DNA from 3 places in the Arthrobacter sp. SDR-2R genome. Region 3 is predicted to be linked to each of the others. Evidence: predicted binding sites of a transcription regulator. Region 3 holds the regulator's gene; each other region holds the start of a gene.
The links. Region 3 encodes LexA, which represses DNA repair genes until DNA is damaged. Its sites were predicted from a motif close to TCGAACANNTGTTCGA; they were not measured.

Region 1 (5,446 bases), 1.7 Mb from region 3:
CCCGGCACGGGTGAGGGCACCCGCCCCGGCGGACGGAAGTGTCTGGCTCATGGTGTTCCTTTGGTGTGACGACATTGTCGCGGATGGATCTGGAGGTCGCAGCCGCCGCTGCCTTGGTACGGGCGGGGCGCGATGCGGCTGGAGTCCGGAAGAAGACCCGGCGTCAGTAGCCACATGGTGGGAGCTACTTGTGCGATATAGAAACTATGACTGTGAGGGCAGTCACCTGTCAAGAAAATAATCACCATCTAGAAATAGCTCTCACATTGTGGCAACATGTTTGCCATGAGTGTGAACCAAACCACAGCGGTCAATGAAGAATCCGCTGCTGCCCCTGCCGCCACGGAGCCCGTGAACACCATGCCCCCGGAGGCGAAGGTTGGCGCGCGTCCTGCGGAACGCACGGACATGGTGGGCAAGGCCCTGGGCCTGCTTGTCCTCCTGGGGGACGAACCCCGCGGTGCCAGCGCCGCGGAAATTTCCCGCCGCGCGGAACTGCCGTTCAGCACAACCTACCGGCTGCTCGGATCCCTGACCCGTGACGGCTTTGTTGACTACGAGCCGGACGGCCGCCGCTACCACCTGGGCCTGCGCATCTTCCAGCTGGGCCAGCGGGTCTCCAACCACCACGGTTTCGCGGGCACTGCCATGCCCATCCTGCGCCGGGTGACCGAGCAGACCGGGGAAGCCACCATCCTCAGCGTCCGCGACGGCCTGCACCACCTCACCGTCAGCAAGGTGGACGGGCCGCAGATCTTCCGCGTCACCAGCGATCCGGGCCACCTGGGCTCCTTGTCCACCACTGCCGTCGGCAAGGCCCTGGTGGCATTCGCCGAGGATGCGGAACGGGAGCGGCTGCTCGCGGAACTCCCGCTCGAGGCGCTCACCGCCCGCTCCATCACCGACCGGGACGCGTTCCGGGCGGAAATCGAGGAGGTGCGCCGCCGCGGCTACGCGGTCATGGATGAGGAGAACGAGGCCGGCATGCGTGCCGTGGCGGTGCCCCTGCTCAACAGCCAGGGTCACGCCTTTGCCTCCCTGGCGACGGCCGTTCCGGTCTTCCGCCTGAGCCTCGAGGAGCTGGAGGCCCACGTCCCCGTCCTGGTCGATGCGGCAGCCGAGTTGGCTGCACGCCTTCCGCAGCGCGGCTAAGGCGCCTGTGCCGTTACTCAAAATATTTAGTTCGTATCTCGAACAGTAGTGCGAGAAGTGAACAAATGCTGTACTGTAATCCCTATCACCGGCGCAGCCCATCCCCGCATGGACACTGCCGGTGCCGTTACCAAAGGAGCTGCACGGATGAGTATTCGAACTGAGTCCTACCTCGTGGGACTGGTTGGAGACGGTGTCACGCCGTCGCTCACGCCGCCCATGCACGAACGGGAAGGTGACGTGCAGGGCCTGCGTTACCTCTACCGCCCCATCGACCTCCTGGAGCTGGGCCTGGCGGGCGAGTCCGTCGGCAGCATCCTGCAGAGCGCCCGGACGCTGGGCTTCAATGGGTTGAACATCACCCATCCCTGCAAGCAGCTGGTCCTGGAGCACCTTGACGAAATCTCCCCGGACGCCCGCCGCCTGGGCGCCGTCAACACCGTGGTGATCCGGGACGGCCGCTTCATCGGCTACAACACCGACTTCTCCGGCTTCGCCGCGGCACTGGCTTCCGGCCTCCCCGGGGCGTCGCTGGACCGCGTGGTCCAGCTCGGTGCCGGCGGTGCCGGATCTGCCGTCGCCTACGCCCTGCTGACCGCCGGCGTCAGGACCCTGCACCTGGTGGACGTGGACCCGGGACGCTCGGCAGCCCGGGCCGCCGAGCTCCAGGGCTTCTTCCCGGACAGCACCGTCACGGCAGGTACGACGGCGGAGCTGCCGCAGCTGATGCGCGTGGCCGACGGCCTGGTGCACTGCACCCCCGTGGGGATGGCCGCCCACCCCGGCGTGCCGCTGGACCTGGACCTGCTGGAGTCCCGGCACTGGGTGGCGGATATCGTCTACCGCCCCATCGACACGGAACTGGTCCGCGGCGCCCGGGCCAAGGGCTGCGACGTCCTGGACGGCGGCCGGATGGCCGTGGGCCAGGCCGCGGACGCGTTCCGGATCTTCACCGGCCTGGACGCGGACCCGGACCGCATGCGCGCCCACTTCCTGGAGCTCGTGGCAGCGGAAGAGGTGGCTGCCTGATGCGCACCGGAATCGCCACTGTCTGCCTGTCCGGAACCCTCAAAGAGAAGATGCAGGCCTGCGCCATCGCAGGCTTCGACGGCATCGAGATCTTCGAGCAGGACCTGGTGACGTCCCCGCTGAGTCCCGAGGACGTCCGCAAGCTGGCCGCCGACCTGGGCCTTGGCCTGGATCTTTACCAGCCCTTCCGGGATTTCGACGGCGTCAGCCCGGACCTGCTGAAGGCCAACCTCCGCCGGGCCGAGGCCAAGTTCCGGCTCATGGCCCGCCTGGGCATGGACACCATCCTGGTCTGCTCCAACGTTGCCACCGCCACCATCGACGACGACGGCCTCCGCGCCGAGCAGCTGGCACAGCTTGCCAACCTGGCCGGCGACCACGGCGTCAAGGTGGCCTATGAAGCGCTTGCGTGGGGCAAGTACGTCAACGACTACGAGCATGCCTACCGGCTGGTGGAGATGGTTGACCATCCCAATCTGGGCACCTGCCTGGACTCCTTCCACATCCTGTCGCGGGACTGGGAAACCGCCCACATTGAGGCATTCAACCCGGAGAAGATCTTCTTCGTCCAGGTTGCGGACGCCCCCAAGCTCTCCATGGATGTGCTGTCCTGGAGCCGGCACTACCGGGTGTTCCCGGGCGAGGGCCAGTTTGAGCTGGCCAAGTTCATGGGCCACGTGGTCCGGGCCGGGTACACCGGACCCGTCTCGCTGGAAGTCTTCAATGACGTTTTCCGCCAGTCGGACGTGGAGCGGACGGCCGTGGATGCCATGCGGTCGCTCATCTGGCTTGAAGAACAGAGCGCCAAATGGCTGGCCGGTACCGAAGCCGCACCAGGCAACGGAGCAGCGCTCCGCCGTCGTTACCCCATGGAACTTGCCACCCTGCCCAAGGTGAACGAACCCGCGGGCTTCAACTTTGCCGAGGTCAAGGCGGACGACACCGCGCAGCTGGAGAAACTCCTGGGCCAGCTGGGCTTCGCCTTCGAGGGCAGGCACCGCACCAAGGACGTCCAGCTGTGGACCATGGGCCAGGCCCGGGTGATCATCAACGAACAGGCGGCCCGGCATGCCGAGCCGGCCATTGCCGCACTGGGGTTCGACGTCGATTCCCCCGTGATTGCCTCGGCGCGCGCCCAGCAGCTCAAGGCCCCCGTGGTGGCCCGCAAGGTGCAGGCCGACGAGGAAGTCTTCCAGGGCATCTCCGCGCCCGATTCCACCGAGATCTTTCTCTGCCAGGGCAGCCCGGACGGCACGGCGGCGTGGACCCACGAGTTCGGGGAGGGGCTGGAGCACCCGTCCACCGGAGCCAGTGCCGTGATCGACCACGTCAACCTTGCCCAGCCGTGGCAGCACTTCGACGAAGCTGTCCTCTTCTACACCAGCGCCCTGGCCCTGGAGCCGCAGCCGTTCGCGGAGGTGCCAAGCCCCAGCGGGCTGGTGCGCTCGCAGGTCATGCAGACCTCCGACGGCGCGGTGCGGCTGGTGCTCAACCTCGCCCCCATCCAGCAGGCACGGAGCGAGGTCCGCAAGACCTACCAGGAGCACATCGCCTTTGCCGTGGACGACCTCGTGGCCACAGCCCGGGCAGCCCGGGAACGGGGCCTGGAATTCCTGCAGATCCCGGCCAACTACTACGAGGACCTGGACGCCCGGTTCGACCTGGAGCCTGGGTTCCTGGCCACCCTGCAGGAGCTGAACCTGCTGTTCGACCGCGACGCCGACGGCGAATTCCTGCACTTCTACACCGCCACCGTGGGCAGCGTGTTCTTCGAAATGGTGGAACGCCGCGGCGGTTACGACGGCTACGGCGCCCCCAATGCTCCGGTGCGCCACGCCGTCCAGTACGACTCGCTGCACCGCACGCCTTAGACCGCACCACACAACCCCGGACGCAAGAAACCGAACAGATCAGAAAGGAGCCAGCCATGCCGGAAGACATCACCGCCGAGCTGGAGTCGGAGGAACTCGTGCCCCCGGCCGAACCGAAGGCTGCCCACCAGCCCCTGGACAAGGCCATCGAGTCACAGGCGGACCTCAGCGCAGAGATCAACGCCATCGGCGAGGCCTACCAGCGGGCATTGAAGGACGGCGCCCAGCCGGAAACCCAGCCGCGGCTGGACTACCCGCCGTACCGCAGCAGCATCCTGCGCCACCCCACCAAGAGCCTGCACCACGCGGATCCGGAGACCATCGAGCTGTACTCGCCGGCGTTCGGGCACCAGGACGTGCACGCCCTGGAGTCCGACCTGACCATCCAGCACAACGGCGAACCGCTGGGCGAGCGGATTATCGTCGCCGGCAAGGTCCTGGACGGCGACGGCCGCCCTGTGGCCGGCCAGCTGGTGGAAATCTGGCAGGCGAACTCGTCCGGCCGCTACATCCACAAGCGCGACCAGCACCCCGCCCCGATCGACCCCAACTTCACCGGCATCGGCCGCTGCATCACCGGCCCGGACGGCTCCTACCGGTTCATCACCATCAAGCCCGGCGCCTACCCCTGGAAGAACCACCTGAACGCGTGGCGACCCGCCCACATCCACTTTTCGCTGTTCGGCACGGAGTTCACCCAGCGCATCATCACCCAGATGTACTTCCCGGGCGACCAGCTCTTCCCGCTGGACCCCATCTACCAGACCATCGTGGACCAGGACGCCCGCGACCGCCTGGTGGCCACCTACGACCACAGCCTCACCGAGCCCGAGTGGGCCCTGGGCTACAACTGGGACATCGTCCTGACCGGGCCCAAGCGGACCTGGACCGAAAACGAGGCGCTCGGCGCAGAAGGTGACGAGGAGTAGGAAAATGAGCACCAAACTTGTTCCCACCCCGGGCCAGACCGTTGGCCCCTTCTATGGCTATGCGCTTCCGTTCGAGAAGGACAACGAGCTGCTGCCTCCCGGCTTCCCGGGCTCCATCCGCCTGCAGGGCACCGTCTACGACGGCGCCGGCCACACGATCCCGGACGCCATCCTGGAAATCTGGCAGCCGGACGCCGACGGCAGGGTTGTCCAGCGCACCGGCTCCCTGGTCCGCGACGGCTACACCTTCACCGGGTGGGGCCGCGGCGCCGTGGGCAACTCCGGCGTTTTCACGTTCACCACGGTCAACCCCGGCCCCACCAAACCGGGCGCGGCGCCGTTCATCTCCGTGGCGCTCTTTGCCCGCGGCCTGACCAACCGGCTGTTCACCCGCATCTACCTGCCTGAGGACGCCGAGGCGCTGGCCAACGACCCCCTGCTCAGCTCGCTGGATCCGGAGCGCCG
Region 2 (5,446 bases), 1.4 Mb from region 3:
GGACGGCCTGGAGCGCCATTTGGCGGGACCAGGGGAGTCGCGGGGCCGCCATGGCAAAGAGACTTCCTGACACACAGCACGCTCACACCTAAGGCGAGCAGCGCGGCGCATGGCATGACGCCAGGCGCCGCGCCTGCCATTAACCGCTATTCGGAGTGGCCCTGGTCCCGGCTCATCTGGTCCTCTGCCGGCGGCGTCTCTCCCGGGGGCACTCCCCCGCCCGGTTCCAGCCCGGTGACATTGCCCTCTGCCGGGTCGGGGTTTGGCGAACCGGCCGCCTCCCTGCTGCGCTGCTCCGCCAGGTGCGGCTGGGCGGCGCCAACGTCTTCCTTCCCCGGGCGGTCGGGGTTCGCGGGGTCATTCTCCGGATGGTAAGTGCTCATGCTGATCTTCCTTCCTCTCCGGCTGCGGTCCGATTCCCCAGCACTGGACTAATTGTAAGCATGCTGATAATTCTGGAGGAGTAGGGCCGGTATGCCGCTGGGCGCCGGCACGCAATGTCGGAAGGAGCAGTCAGATGGGAATCGGCGACAGCATCGGCAAGGCAGCAGAAAACGCCATGGAGGACCTGGCCGGAACATCCAAGCCGACGGAGAAGATGAATGTGCCCGACCCCACGAACCCCAATGACGGCGTGGAAGTCCACTCGTCCCTGAGTGAAGGTTCAAATGCCATGGAGGCGGAGAAGCAGAAGGCGCCCGGCCTCAATACAGGCGCTGCCCCGGCACCGGTCTCCAACCGTCCCCTGGGCGGTGACACCGACGAAACTGACCCTGGCCAGGCGGACCGCGACGGCCTTACCGGCGACGCCACCGCGCCGTCCGGAGGCTAGGAACCCGGCGCAGGCGGGTGGCCCTGCGGCCACTCCCCGCGCTCCATGAGCACTTCGCGAAGCAGGTCCGCGCGGTCCGTGACGATGCCGTCCGCGCCCAGGTCGAGGAGGCGGTGCATTTCCGCGGCATCGTTGATGGTCCAGACGTGCACCGCCAGGCCAAGGGCGTGGGCGCGGCGGATGAACCCGGCGGTGGCCACAGGGATCCGTCCATAGCGGACGGGGACCTGCAGCGCATGGACGTCCCTGAGCACCCGGCGCATGAGCCGGTGGAACACCGGGCGTGGAAGCACGGGGCCCAGCAGGGTGAAGAGGGCATTGGAGGACACGCCGGCGGAGGAGGCAACCGGCCGGCTGAGCAGTTTCAGCACCGCCCGCCGTCGACGGTCCGAAAAACTGGTGACCAGGACCCGCTGGTGCACTTGGTGCCGCTCGATGGCGGCGGCCGTGCTGTGGACGGAGCCCCAGTCCTTGACGTCCAGGTTCAGCCGGGCGTGTGGCAGCTGGGTCACCAATTCATCGAACGTGGGGATGGGCTCGCGGCCGTTGATCCTGGCCTTGGCGACGTCCGCGGCCGGCAGGTCCGCCACGCGGCCGCTGCCGTCGGTCAGGCGGTCCAGGGCTTCATCGTGGAAGAGCAGCAGCACGCCGTCGGCCGTGGTGTGCACGTCCGTTTCCAGGTACCGGAAGCCCAGTTCGACGCCGGAGCGGAACGCAGCCATCGAGTTTTCCAGCCCCTCAGCCGAGAACCCGCGGTGGGCCATGGCGATGGGTAGCTGCCGACCGGCGTCGTCCTTGTGCTCGAAAAAGGGCAGGGTCACAATGTGAGCGTACCCGAGCCGCGCGGGGTTGGGGCCGGCGGGTCAGTCAGCGCAGTCGGTTTCCCCGCATGGCACAATGTCCACCCCGTCGCCGCAGTGCAGGAGCGTCCGGCCGCGGCCGCCGTCCAGGTGGACCCAGACTGCCGTGTGGTCGGCGGTGATGGTGTCCACCACGCCGCCCGCCTCAAAACCGGGAGAAAGCAGGACGCGGACCCGGTCGCCCTGGCGCAGCTGCTTCCAGTGCGGAGCCGGGGTTGCTGGCCGGTGCGGCCCATCGGCCATGTGCTGTTTGACGTTCCTTGCCATGGTTGCCCCCTATGAGCCGGCGTAAGTAGTGCCTGCTTTCCATGGTTCACGCTAGGGGGCGAAGGTAAACGCCAGGTGAGCGGCAGCTGTGAATACGGGGGGCTGCTGCGGTCAGGAAAACTGGACGCCCAGGGAGGCGAGCCGCGCCTCCAAAACCTGGGCCACGCCGTCGTCGTTAAAATGCGGTGCCTGCTGCCCCGCCGCGCGGATGGCCTCCGGATGGCCGCTGGCCATGGCATAGCCGTGACCCGCCCACCGGAGCATCTCGATGTCATTGGGCATGTCGCCGAAGGCCACCACATCCGCGGCGTCAATGCCCAGCCCCGAAGCGTACTCGGCCAGGGTAACGGCCTTGTTGACCCCCGGCAGGGAGAGTTCCAGCATGGCAACGCCGGGCGAGGAGTGGGTCGTCGCGGCCAGGTGTTCGACGGCGGGTGCCACCTCGGCGAGGAAATCATCGGGTGTGCCGTCGCGGACGATGGCAAGGAATTTGACCACCGAATCGTCACTGGTGAGCGTGTCCTTCAGCGGGGCCGGGGTGAATTCGGCCAGCAGCTCGCTGGATTCGTTTTCGATGAAGCCCGGTTCCAGATGGAATCCGGTGAGCGTTTCCGCTGCGAACAGGGCCGCGGGGCGGAGCGCCTTGATGATGCCGCGGACCTCCAGGACGGTGTGGATCGCCAGGGTGCGGGCGGAGACCAGGCGGTCCGCCTCCAGGTCCCAGACCACGGCACCGTTGGAGCAGATCACCCGTCCCGTGTGGCCCAGCTGCTCCTCGAGGGGGTGCAGCCAGCGCGGCGGACGGCCCGTGACAAACACGAGCTCGACGCCGGCATCGCGGCAGGCGTGGAAGGCGCGGATGGTGCGGGGGCTGATTTTTCCGTCGTGCCCAAGGATCGTTCCGTCAATATCGCTTGCTACCAGCCGCATGATGCCAGTCTACGTGGGGGTTTGTGCACCGTCGCCGCCGGGGCGGCCGCTTCGGGTCCGCGGGCTGTCCAGGGACGGCCGGGGTGGTGCCGTTGTCAGCCTCCGGGTCTACACTGAAACTATCGAACATATATTCGAATAAGGGTGTGTTGTGGGCGTTATTATTGGTCCCCGCGTGATAGATGCGGGCGCCTCGTTATTCTCGGTGCTGATCTCCCCCGTGGCGGTGGCGGCAGGGTTTCCGTCTCCTGCGCAGGACTACTTTGACGGGCGGATCGACTTGAACGCGCACCTCATCAAGGACATCACCAGCACCTTCGTGGTCCGGGTCACCGGGGACTCCATGGAGGGCGCCGGCATCAGCGACGGTGACGAACTGATCGTGAACCGGGCACTGGAGCCGAAGGACGGGTGCGTGGTGATTGCGGTGCTGGACGGGGAGCTGACGGTTAAGCGCCTCCGCATCACCGGCACCGGCGTGGTGCTGCAGGCGGAGAACCCCAAATATCCGGATATCCACGTCCCCGCCCTGTCCGAGCTGACCATCTGGGGTGTCGCCACCAGGTGCCTGCACCATGTCTGAGGTATTCCATGTTTGAGGAGCAGCATGCCTAAGCCGGTGCTCATGCGGCGGATGCCGCAGATCGCCCACGTGGATGTCAACTGCTTCTACGCCTCCGCGGAGCGCGCCTTCGACCCCTCCCTGGAGGGCCGCCCGCTGGTGGTGCTGTCCAACAATGATGGCTGCGCGGTGACCCGCTCCCCCGAGGCGAAGGCCCTGGGCATCGCCACCGGCGAGCCCTGGTTCAAGCTCGCGCCGCGGGCCAAGGAGTGGGGCCTGGTGGCGAAGTCCAGCAACTATGAGCTCTACGGGGACATCAGCTCCCGGGTGATGGAGCTGCTGGGCAGGTACTCGGCGTGGCTGGAGGTGTACAGCATCGACGAAGCGTTCCTGGGCGTGAAGGGAAAACCCGACGAGCTGCTGGCCCTGGGCCGCAGGATGAAAGAGGCCGTGCGGCGGCACGTGGGGGTGCCGGTCTGCGTGGGCATCGCCCCCACCAAGACCCTGGCAAAGCTCTGCAACAAGTGGGCCAAGAACAACGCCGCTTTTGGCGGGGTCTGCCTCTGGGAGTCGGTCCCGGCCGACGTTCGCGAGGCCCTCATGGGCCGGTTGCCGGTGGACGAGGTGTGGGGCATTGCCGGGCGGCTGATGAAGCGGCTCAACGTGTTGGGCATCTTCACCGTGCGGGACCTGGTCCGGGCGGATCCGGTGGCGATCAGGGACAAGTTTTCGGTGGTGCTGATGCGCACCGTCCTGGAACTGCGCGGCACCCCGTGCATTCCCATGGAGGAGGAGCGCGTCGGCCGCGACCAGCTGATATTTTCCCGTTCCTTCGCCACTCCCGTGACCACCGCCGCCGGCCTGCGCGAGGTTCTGAGCATCTACGGGCAGCAGGCGAGCGCCAGGCTGTCCAAGCACGGACTGCAGGCGAAAGTGCTGACGGCCTTCGCTGCCACGTCCCCCTTCAGGGATTACGAACAGGCCTACCCTTCGGTCTGCGTCTCCTTGCCCATGCCCACCGCGGACCCACTCCTGCTCACCAAAGCCGCCCACGCGCTGCTGCCCAATATCCGGGATGGACTGAAATATGCCAAAGCAGGCCTGATGCTCACCGACCTGCGGCCCACGGGAAACCAGCCCCCGCTCGAACTGTTCGAGAACCGGCACGAGGAACGCGGCATCGGGCCGTTGCTCGAGGATGTGAGCCGCCGGTTTGGACGGGGGTCCATCGGGCTGGGGCATGCGGGCATCAAGTCGGGCCTGGACTGGACCATGAAGCGGGACATGCGTTCGCCCCGTTACACCACGCACTGGGACGAGCTCCCCCTGGTGAAGGCCGCGTAGGGGCACCAGGAGGGCCGAATCAAGACGCTCCGCGACGATTTTTAACGCCCTGCTACGCCGCATTGAGGCTTCGCGTCTCCCCGTGAACCACTGCGACACGAATGATTGTGGGGCCGCCGGGCGCTCCGTAATCTCGTCTCAGCATCAGCCCCAGCAAAGGATTTCCCATGGCAAACCCGCAGGACAAGAGTCCGCAAAACCAGCAAGCATCCACCCGCATCGTCGCCGGCGGGTCAGCCAAGCCCCAGCGCCCGCTCGGCCTCAAAATCGGCATCGCGGCAGCCGCGCTGGCCCTGATCGGCGGGGGTGCCGCCGTCGCCTCCGCCGTCAACAACGGCACCGCTGCACCGGCAGCCGACGTGGCGCCCGCCGGCAACCCGGCGGCCGAGCTGAAGCTTGGCTACTTCGGCAACGTCACCCACGCCCCAGCCCTGGTGGGGGTCAGCAAGGGCTTCATCGCCGATGAACTGGGCAGCACCAAGCTCAGCACCCAGGTGTTCAACGCCGGCCCCGCAGCCATCGAGGCGCTGAACGCCGGCGCCATCGACGCCACCTACATCGGCCCGAACCCGGCCATCAACTCCTTCGTGAAGAGCCAGGGCGAATCCGTCAACATCATCGCCGGTGCCGCGGCCGGCGGCGCACAGCTGG
Region 3 (5,446 bases):
ACGTTCGATCCCGGCCAGGGATATTCCCAGCCCGATGACAATGCCCCGGTGCTGGTCAATATCGCGCCGCTGTCCGTGGCAGGCAGGCTCCGGGAAGGACTCTTCGCCGGGCACACCGTCGTGCTGACGTCTGCAACCCTCGCCATTGGCTCGGCATTTGAACCCGCGGCCGGGGGACTGGGCCTCATCGGCGACGGCGCACCCAGCTGGACGGGTGTGGATGTCGGCTCGCCCTTCGACTACCCGAAACAGGGCATCCTCTACGTGGCCGGCCACCTGCCAAAGCCGGGCCGCGGCGTTTCGCCGGAGGCGCTGGAGGAACTGGAAGCGCTCATCAAAGCGTCCGGCGGGGGTGCCCTCTGCCTGTTTTCATCCCGACGGGCTGCCGAAGAGGCTGCCGACGCCCTGCGGCCGAAGCTCGATGTGACTGTCCTCTGCCAGGGCGAGTCGACCATGACAGCTTTGGTGAAGCAGTTCGCCGACGAACCGGATACCTGCCTCTTCGGGACCATGTCCCTGTGGCAGGGGGTTGACGTTCCGGGAGGCTCCTGCCGCCTGGTGGTGATCGACCGCATCCCGTTCCCCAGGCCGGATGATCCGCTGATGACCGCGCGTTCGCGTGCCGTGGCCCAGGCCGGCGGAAACGGCTTCATGTCCGTCTCGGCCACGCATGCCGCCATCAGGCTGGCCCAGGGTGCCGGCCGCCTGATCCGGTCCACCGGAGACAAGGGAGTGGTGGCCGTTCTGGATTCCCGGCTGGCAACAGAGCGCTACGCCGGATTCCTCCGCGGCGCTCTGCCGCCGTTCTGGGCTACCAAGGACCGCAGCAAGGCGTTGGCGGCATTGGCCAGGCTGGGCGCGGACGCGACCACGTAGGGCCCGGCAGGCGAACGACGCCAGCGGGGGCAGCCGCCGTGCAATTTCCGGCAGGCCGTCCCTTCGCGGGAGACGCGGTCAGAGGGAACGCAGGACCGAGACAACCTTGCCCATGATGGTGGCATGGTCGCCCAGAATGGGTTCGTACTGCGTGTTTTGGGGCAGCAGCCAGGTGTGGCCGTCGCGCTGGCGGAATGTCTTGACGGTTGCCTCGTCATCCAGCAGGGCAGCAACGATGTCCCCGTTGGCTGCGTCCGCCTGGCGCCGCACCACCACCCAGTCACCGTCACAGATGGCGGCATCCACCATGGAGTCGCCGGCCACCCTAAGCATGAAGAGCTCGCCCTGGCCGACCAGCTGGCGGGGGAGCGGCATGACATCCTCCACGAGCTGCTCAGCGAGGATGGGACCGCCGGCAGCAATCCGGCCAACCAGCGGAACCATGGCCGTATCCAGCGCGGTGGGCAGCTCCGTTACCGTGGCACCGCCGCCCGTGGCCTGCGGCGCGGGGGAGGCGCCGGCGGCATTGCTTCCGCTGTCCAGCGTGAGGGGCATCAGCACCTCCATGGCCCGCGGCCGTTTGGGGTCGCGCCGCAGGTAACCCAGCTTCTCCAGCTGCGAAAGCTGGTGGGTCACGCTGGACAGGCTGGCCAGGCCAACCGTGTCGCCGATCTCCCGCATGGAGGGCGGGTAGCCGTTGTCATTGACCGAGCGCTGGATGGTCTCGAGGATCTTCTTCTGCCGGGGGGTCAAGCCCTTGGCGGTCTTCCTGGGTTGCGGGGCGGTCCTGCCCCCGGCGGCTGCTGCTGCCATATTCGCCAATGCCTTTCGCTTGCCGCCGGATCTTCCGTTGCGGCCTGTTCCACAGCGCCGCCGGAAGGACTCCCACTGTCATTGTCAGACCCTGCTGTTCAACTTCAGTGGTGGTTGTTCTTTGATTCAAAGCTAGGCCAGCCACATTGCTTTTTCAAACATTTGTTCTAGCGAGTCTCGACATTGTTCGTTGATAGGTGCTAAAACTTAACAAGCAAAGTTCGAACATGTGTTCTAACCAGCGATTGCCCCGTTCGAAAACATGGCCGGAGAAGCTCCGGACACGGTGTGAACGGCAGGGCGGCAGCGGGCGGACACCCGGGCAGCACGGCAGGTCCAGGAGGGCTTAGTTCATGTCAGCTTTATCTCTTCACCAGGTTTCACCTACGCACCGCGTTTCCCTGCAGACCCGGAAGCCCTCGCAGCGCCGGACGCCGTCAGCAGCGCCCCTGAGGCTGACCCGCCGGGGGCGGATCGTCCTGATCGGAGTTCCGCTTGTGCTCCTCGCGGTACTCCTGCTGTCCCTGTCCGGACTTTTCAACGCACCGGCCAAGGCATCCGATTCAGCTGCGGATTTGGCCGTGACGCCGACGGTCACCGTGACGGTGCAGGCGGGCCAGTCGTTGTGGAGCATCGCAGGCGCTGTTGCTCCGGACCGCGATGCCCGGGACGTGGTGGCGGACATCGTCCAGCTCAACAACCTTCCGGCCGCCGCTGTGCTGCCGGGGCAGCAGCTGTTCGTCCCCACGCACTGAGCGGCACCTGGTGTTGGCCTTTGAGAAAGATGACCGGGACAGCAACGCCGGTGGCGAACAGAATCCGTCACATTTTCCGGTAGTTGCCGCGGCAACTAAACTGTTCAGGTGAACGACCAGCTAGAGCGTCTGAACCGACTTCCCCTCCGCAGCAATCTTCGCGGGCTGACCCCCTACGGGGCACCCCAACTGGACGTTCCCATTTTGCTGAACGTCAATGAGAACACCCATGGTGTTCCGGCGGACGTGCGCGCCGCCATCAGCGCGGCGGTCACGGAAGCAGCTGCAGGCCTCAACCGGTACCCGGACAGGGAATTCACCGACCTGCGGAAAGCTCTCGCGGAATACCTGGGGCACGGGCTCGACGAATCAAACCTCTGGGCAGCCAACGGCTCCAACGAGGTCCTGCAGCAGATCCTCCAGGCCTTCGGCGGCCCCGGCCGCACCGCCCTGGGCTTTCCACCCACGTACTCCATGTACCCTCTGCTCGCCAGCGGAACCGACACCCAATACATCACGGGAGTGCGCTCGGAAGGCTACGACCTGAGCGCCGAATCCGCCGCCCGGCAGGTCGAGGAGCTGCGGCCCAACATCGTCTTCCTCTGCTCGCCCAACAACCCCACGGGGACCGGCCTGGGGCTTGACGTTGTGGAGGCTGTCTATGACGCCGGCGAGGACAGCCAGACCGTGGTGATCGTCGACGAGGCCTACCACGAGTTCGCGCATGACGGCACGCCCAGCGCCCTGACCCTGCTGCCCGGCCGGGAGCGGCTGATAGTTTCCCGCACCATGAGCAAGGCCTTCGCACTCGCCGGCGCCCGCCTCGGCTACATGGCCGCGGCCCCGGAGGTCACCGATGCCCTGCGGCTGGTGCGCCTTCCGTACCACCTGTCCGCGATTACCCAGGCAACCGCACTGGCCGCGCTCCAACACCGCGAGGCACTGATGGCCGATGTCCAGGACATCAAGGCGCAGCGGGACCGCATTGTGGCCGAACTGACCAGGATGGGCCTCAAGCCTGCCGCCTCGGACTCCAACTACGTGTTCTTCGGGGGCCTGGAAAATCCGCACCAGGTATGGCAGGAGCTGCTGGACGCCGGAGTGCTCATCCGCGACGTGGGCATCCCCGGCCACCTTCGGGTCACCGCAGGCACTGAGGCGGAAACCACAGCCTTCCTTACCTCCCTGGAACGCATCCTTGCGGGCCAGGCCGCGCTTCCCGCCTAGACTTGATACTGCGGCGCTGGGCGCCTTGAACTACTTCTTCTCCCACAAAGGATCCTTCACCATGAGTCCCACCGGATCGAATACAGCTGCGGCCCGGACCGCCCGCATGGAGCGTGCCACCAGCGAGTCCTCCGTGCTCGTGGAGATCAACCTCGATGGAACCGGCGTATCGGACATCGATACCTCCGTGCCGTTCTACGACCACATGCTCACGGCCCTGTGCAAGCACTCCCTGATCGACATGACGGTCAAGGCCACGGGTGACACCCACATCGACGTCCACCACACTGTTGAGGACGTGGCCATCACCTTCGGCGAGGTCCTGCGGACCGCCCTCGGGAACAAGGCCGGGATCCGCCGGTTCGGTGAGGCCACCGTTCCGCTGGACGAAGCGCTTGCGAACGCTGTGGTGGACGTGTCCGGACGCCCGTACCTGGTGCACGGGGGCGAGCCGGCCGGGCAGGAGTACCACCTGATCGGCGGCCACTTCACCGGTTCCCTGACCCGCCACGTCTTCGAAGCCATCACCCTGCACGCCGGCATCTGCCTGCACATGAACGTGCTGGCCGGACGGGACCCGCACCACATCGTCGAGGCACAGTTCAAAGCCTTCGCCCGCGCCCTCCGCGCCGCCGTCGAACCCGATCCCCGGGTTGAAGGCATCCCCTCCACCAAGGGGGCGCTGTGAGCGGCCAGGTCCTCAAAGACGGCGCGATCATCGATCCGTCAGCATCAGGCAAGCTGCCTTCACCCGAGGGCAAACCCACGGTCACCGTGCTCGATTACGGTTCCGGGAACGTCAGGTCCGCAGTCCGGGCACTGGAACGTGCCGGCGCGGAAGTAGTCCTGAGCGCCAAGCCCGAGGATGTACTGAACGCGGACGGCCTGGTGGTTCCGGGCGTAGGTGCGTTCGAGACCGTCATGCGCGAACTCAAGGCCGTGGACGGCATCAGGCTGATCGGCAGGCGGGTGGCAGGCGGACGCCCCGTGCTTGGAATCTGCGTGGGCCTCCAGGTCCTTTTTGAAGCCGGAGTGGAACACGGCACCGAAGCCGAAGGCATTGGCGAATGGCCCGGCAAGGTAGAGGCCCTCCCCGCGGAGGTGGTTCCGCACATGGGCTGGAACACGGTCAAGGTGCCGGAAGGCTCCAAACTCTTTGCCGGCGTCGAAAACGAACGCTTCTACTTCGTGCACTCATACGGCGTGCAGGAATGGAACTTCGACGTCATCCAGCCACGGATGGCGCCGCCCCTGGTCACCTGGTCCGAACACGGCGGCCCCTTCATCGCCGCCGTCGAGAACGGCCCCCTCTGCGCCACCCAGTTCCACCCCGAAAAGTCCGGCGACGCCGGTGCGCGGCTCCTGCGCAACTGGGTGGAAGGCCTGCGGAAACCGGCCGGCGGTCAATCCGCTGCAGCACCGGCGGACGCCGGCAGTGACGCCTAGATGTGGTCGGTACTCCTGATGGGCCTCGCCGGCATCCTCATAGGTGGCGGCATCTCATTCCGGCAGCAGCGCAAGCCACTCTGGACACAGGTGGCGTTCTACGTTCTGGCCGCCATGTCACTGGTGGCGGCCTACCTGCTGACCGTGCCGGCAAACTGACCACAGCCCACAGCGCGAGGGCCGCCAACTTCACCCCAACAGCATCGCGGACCCAGCGCCCTGCTTTCCGCACCGAAATCGACACCGAGGATGAGTATGACCACCGCACATGACCTGCCGGTACTTGAACTGCTGCCAGCCGTCGACGTCGTCAACGGCCAGGCCGTCCG

Region 1: a site for LexA is predicted at 1,191-1,206, ahead of AC3ANU_RS02575 (shikimate dehydrogenase). Genes of this name have one in related genera too.
Region 2: a site for LexA is predicted at 3,012-3,027, ahead of AC3ANU_RS01220 (LexA family protein). Genes of this name have one in related genera too.

Annotation. Positions count from the first base shown of each region.
Region 1 covers NZ_CM173231.1:543,486-548,931, forward strand. Annotated here, with positions in the region: gene AC3ANU_RS02565 (MFS transporter) at 1-51, opposite strand, end outside; gene AC3ANU_RS02570 (IclR family transcriptional regulator) at 286-1,152, shown strand; gene AC3ANU_RS02575 (shikimate dehydrogenase) at 1,300-2,181, shown strand; gene AC3ANU_RS02580 (bifunctional sugar phosphate isomerase/epimerase/4-hydroxyphenylpyruvate dioxygenase family protein) at 2,181-4,052, shown strand; gene pcaH (protocatechuate 3,4-dioxygenase subunit beta) at 4,109-4,981, shown strand; gene pcaG (protocatechuate 3,4-dioxygenase subunit alpha) at 4,986-5,446, shown strand, end outside.
Region 2 covers NZ_CM173231.1:247,615-253,060, forward strand. Annotated here, with positions in the region: gene AC3ANU_RS01190 (EAL domain-containing protein) at 1-70, shown strand, start outside; gene AC3ANU_RS01195 (DUF6480 family protein) at 147-383, opposite strand; gene AC3ANU_RS01200 (hypothetical protein) at 518-832, shown strand; gene AC3ANU_RS01205 (glycerophosphodiester phosphodiesterase family protein) at 829-1,653, opposite strand; gene AC3ANU_RS01210 (hypothetical protein) at 1,696-1,959, opposite strand; gene AC3ANU_RS01215 (HAD family hydrolase) at 2,071-2,889, opposite strand; gene AC3ANU_RS01220 (LexA family protein) at 3,041-3,472, shown strand; gene AC3ANU_RS01225 (Y-family DNA polymerase) at 3,497-4,795, shown strand; gene AC3ANU_RS01230 (ABC transporter substrate-binding protein) at 4,963-5,446, shown strand, end outside.
Region 3 covers NZ_CM173231.1:3,286,228-3,291,673, reverse strand. Annotated here, with positions in the region: gene AC3ANU_RS15190 (ATP-dependent DNA helicase) at 1-876, shown strand, start outside; gene lexA (transcriptional repressor LexA) at 955-1,689, opposite strand; gene AC3ANU_RS15180 (LysM peptidoglycan-binding domain-containing protein) at 2,043-2,444, shown strand; gene AC3ANU_RS15175 (histidinol-phosphate transaminase) at 2,553-3,671, shown strand; gene hisB (imidazoleglycerol-phosphate dehydratase HisB) at 3,733-4,359, shown strand; gene hisH (imidazole glycerol phosphate synthase subunit HisH) at 4,356-5,117, shown strand; gene AC3ANU_RS15160 (hypothetical protein) at 5,118-5,276, shown strand; gene priA (bifunctional 1-(5-phosphoribosyl)-5-((5-phosphoribosylamino)methylideneamino)imidazole-4-carboxamide isomerase/phosphoribosylanthranilate isomerase PriA) at 5,373-5,446, shown strand, end outside.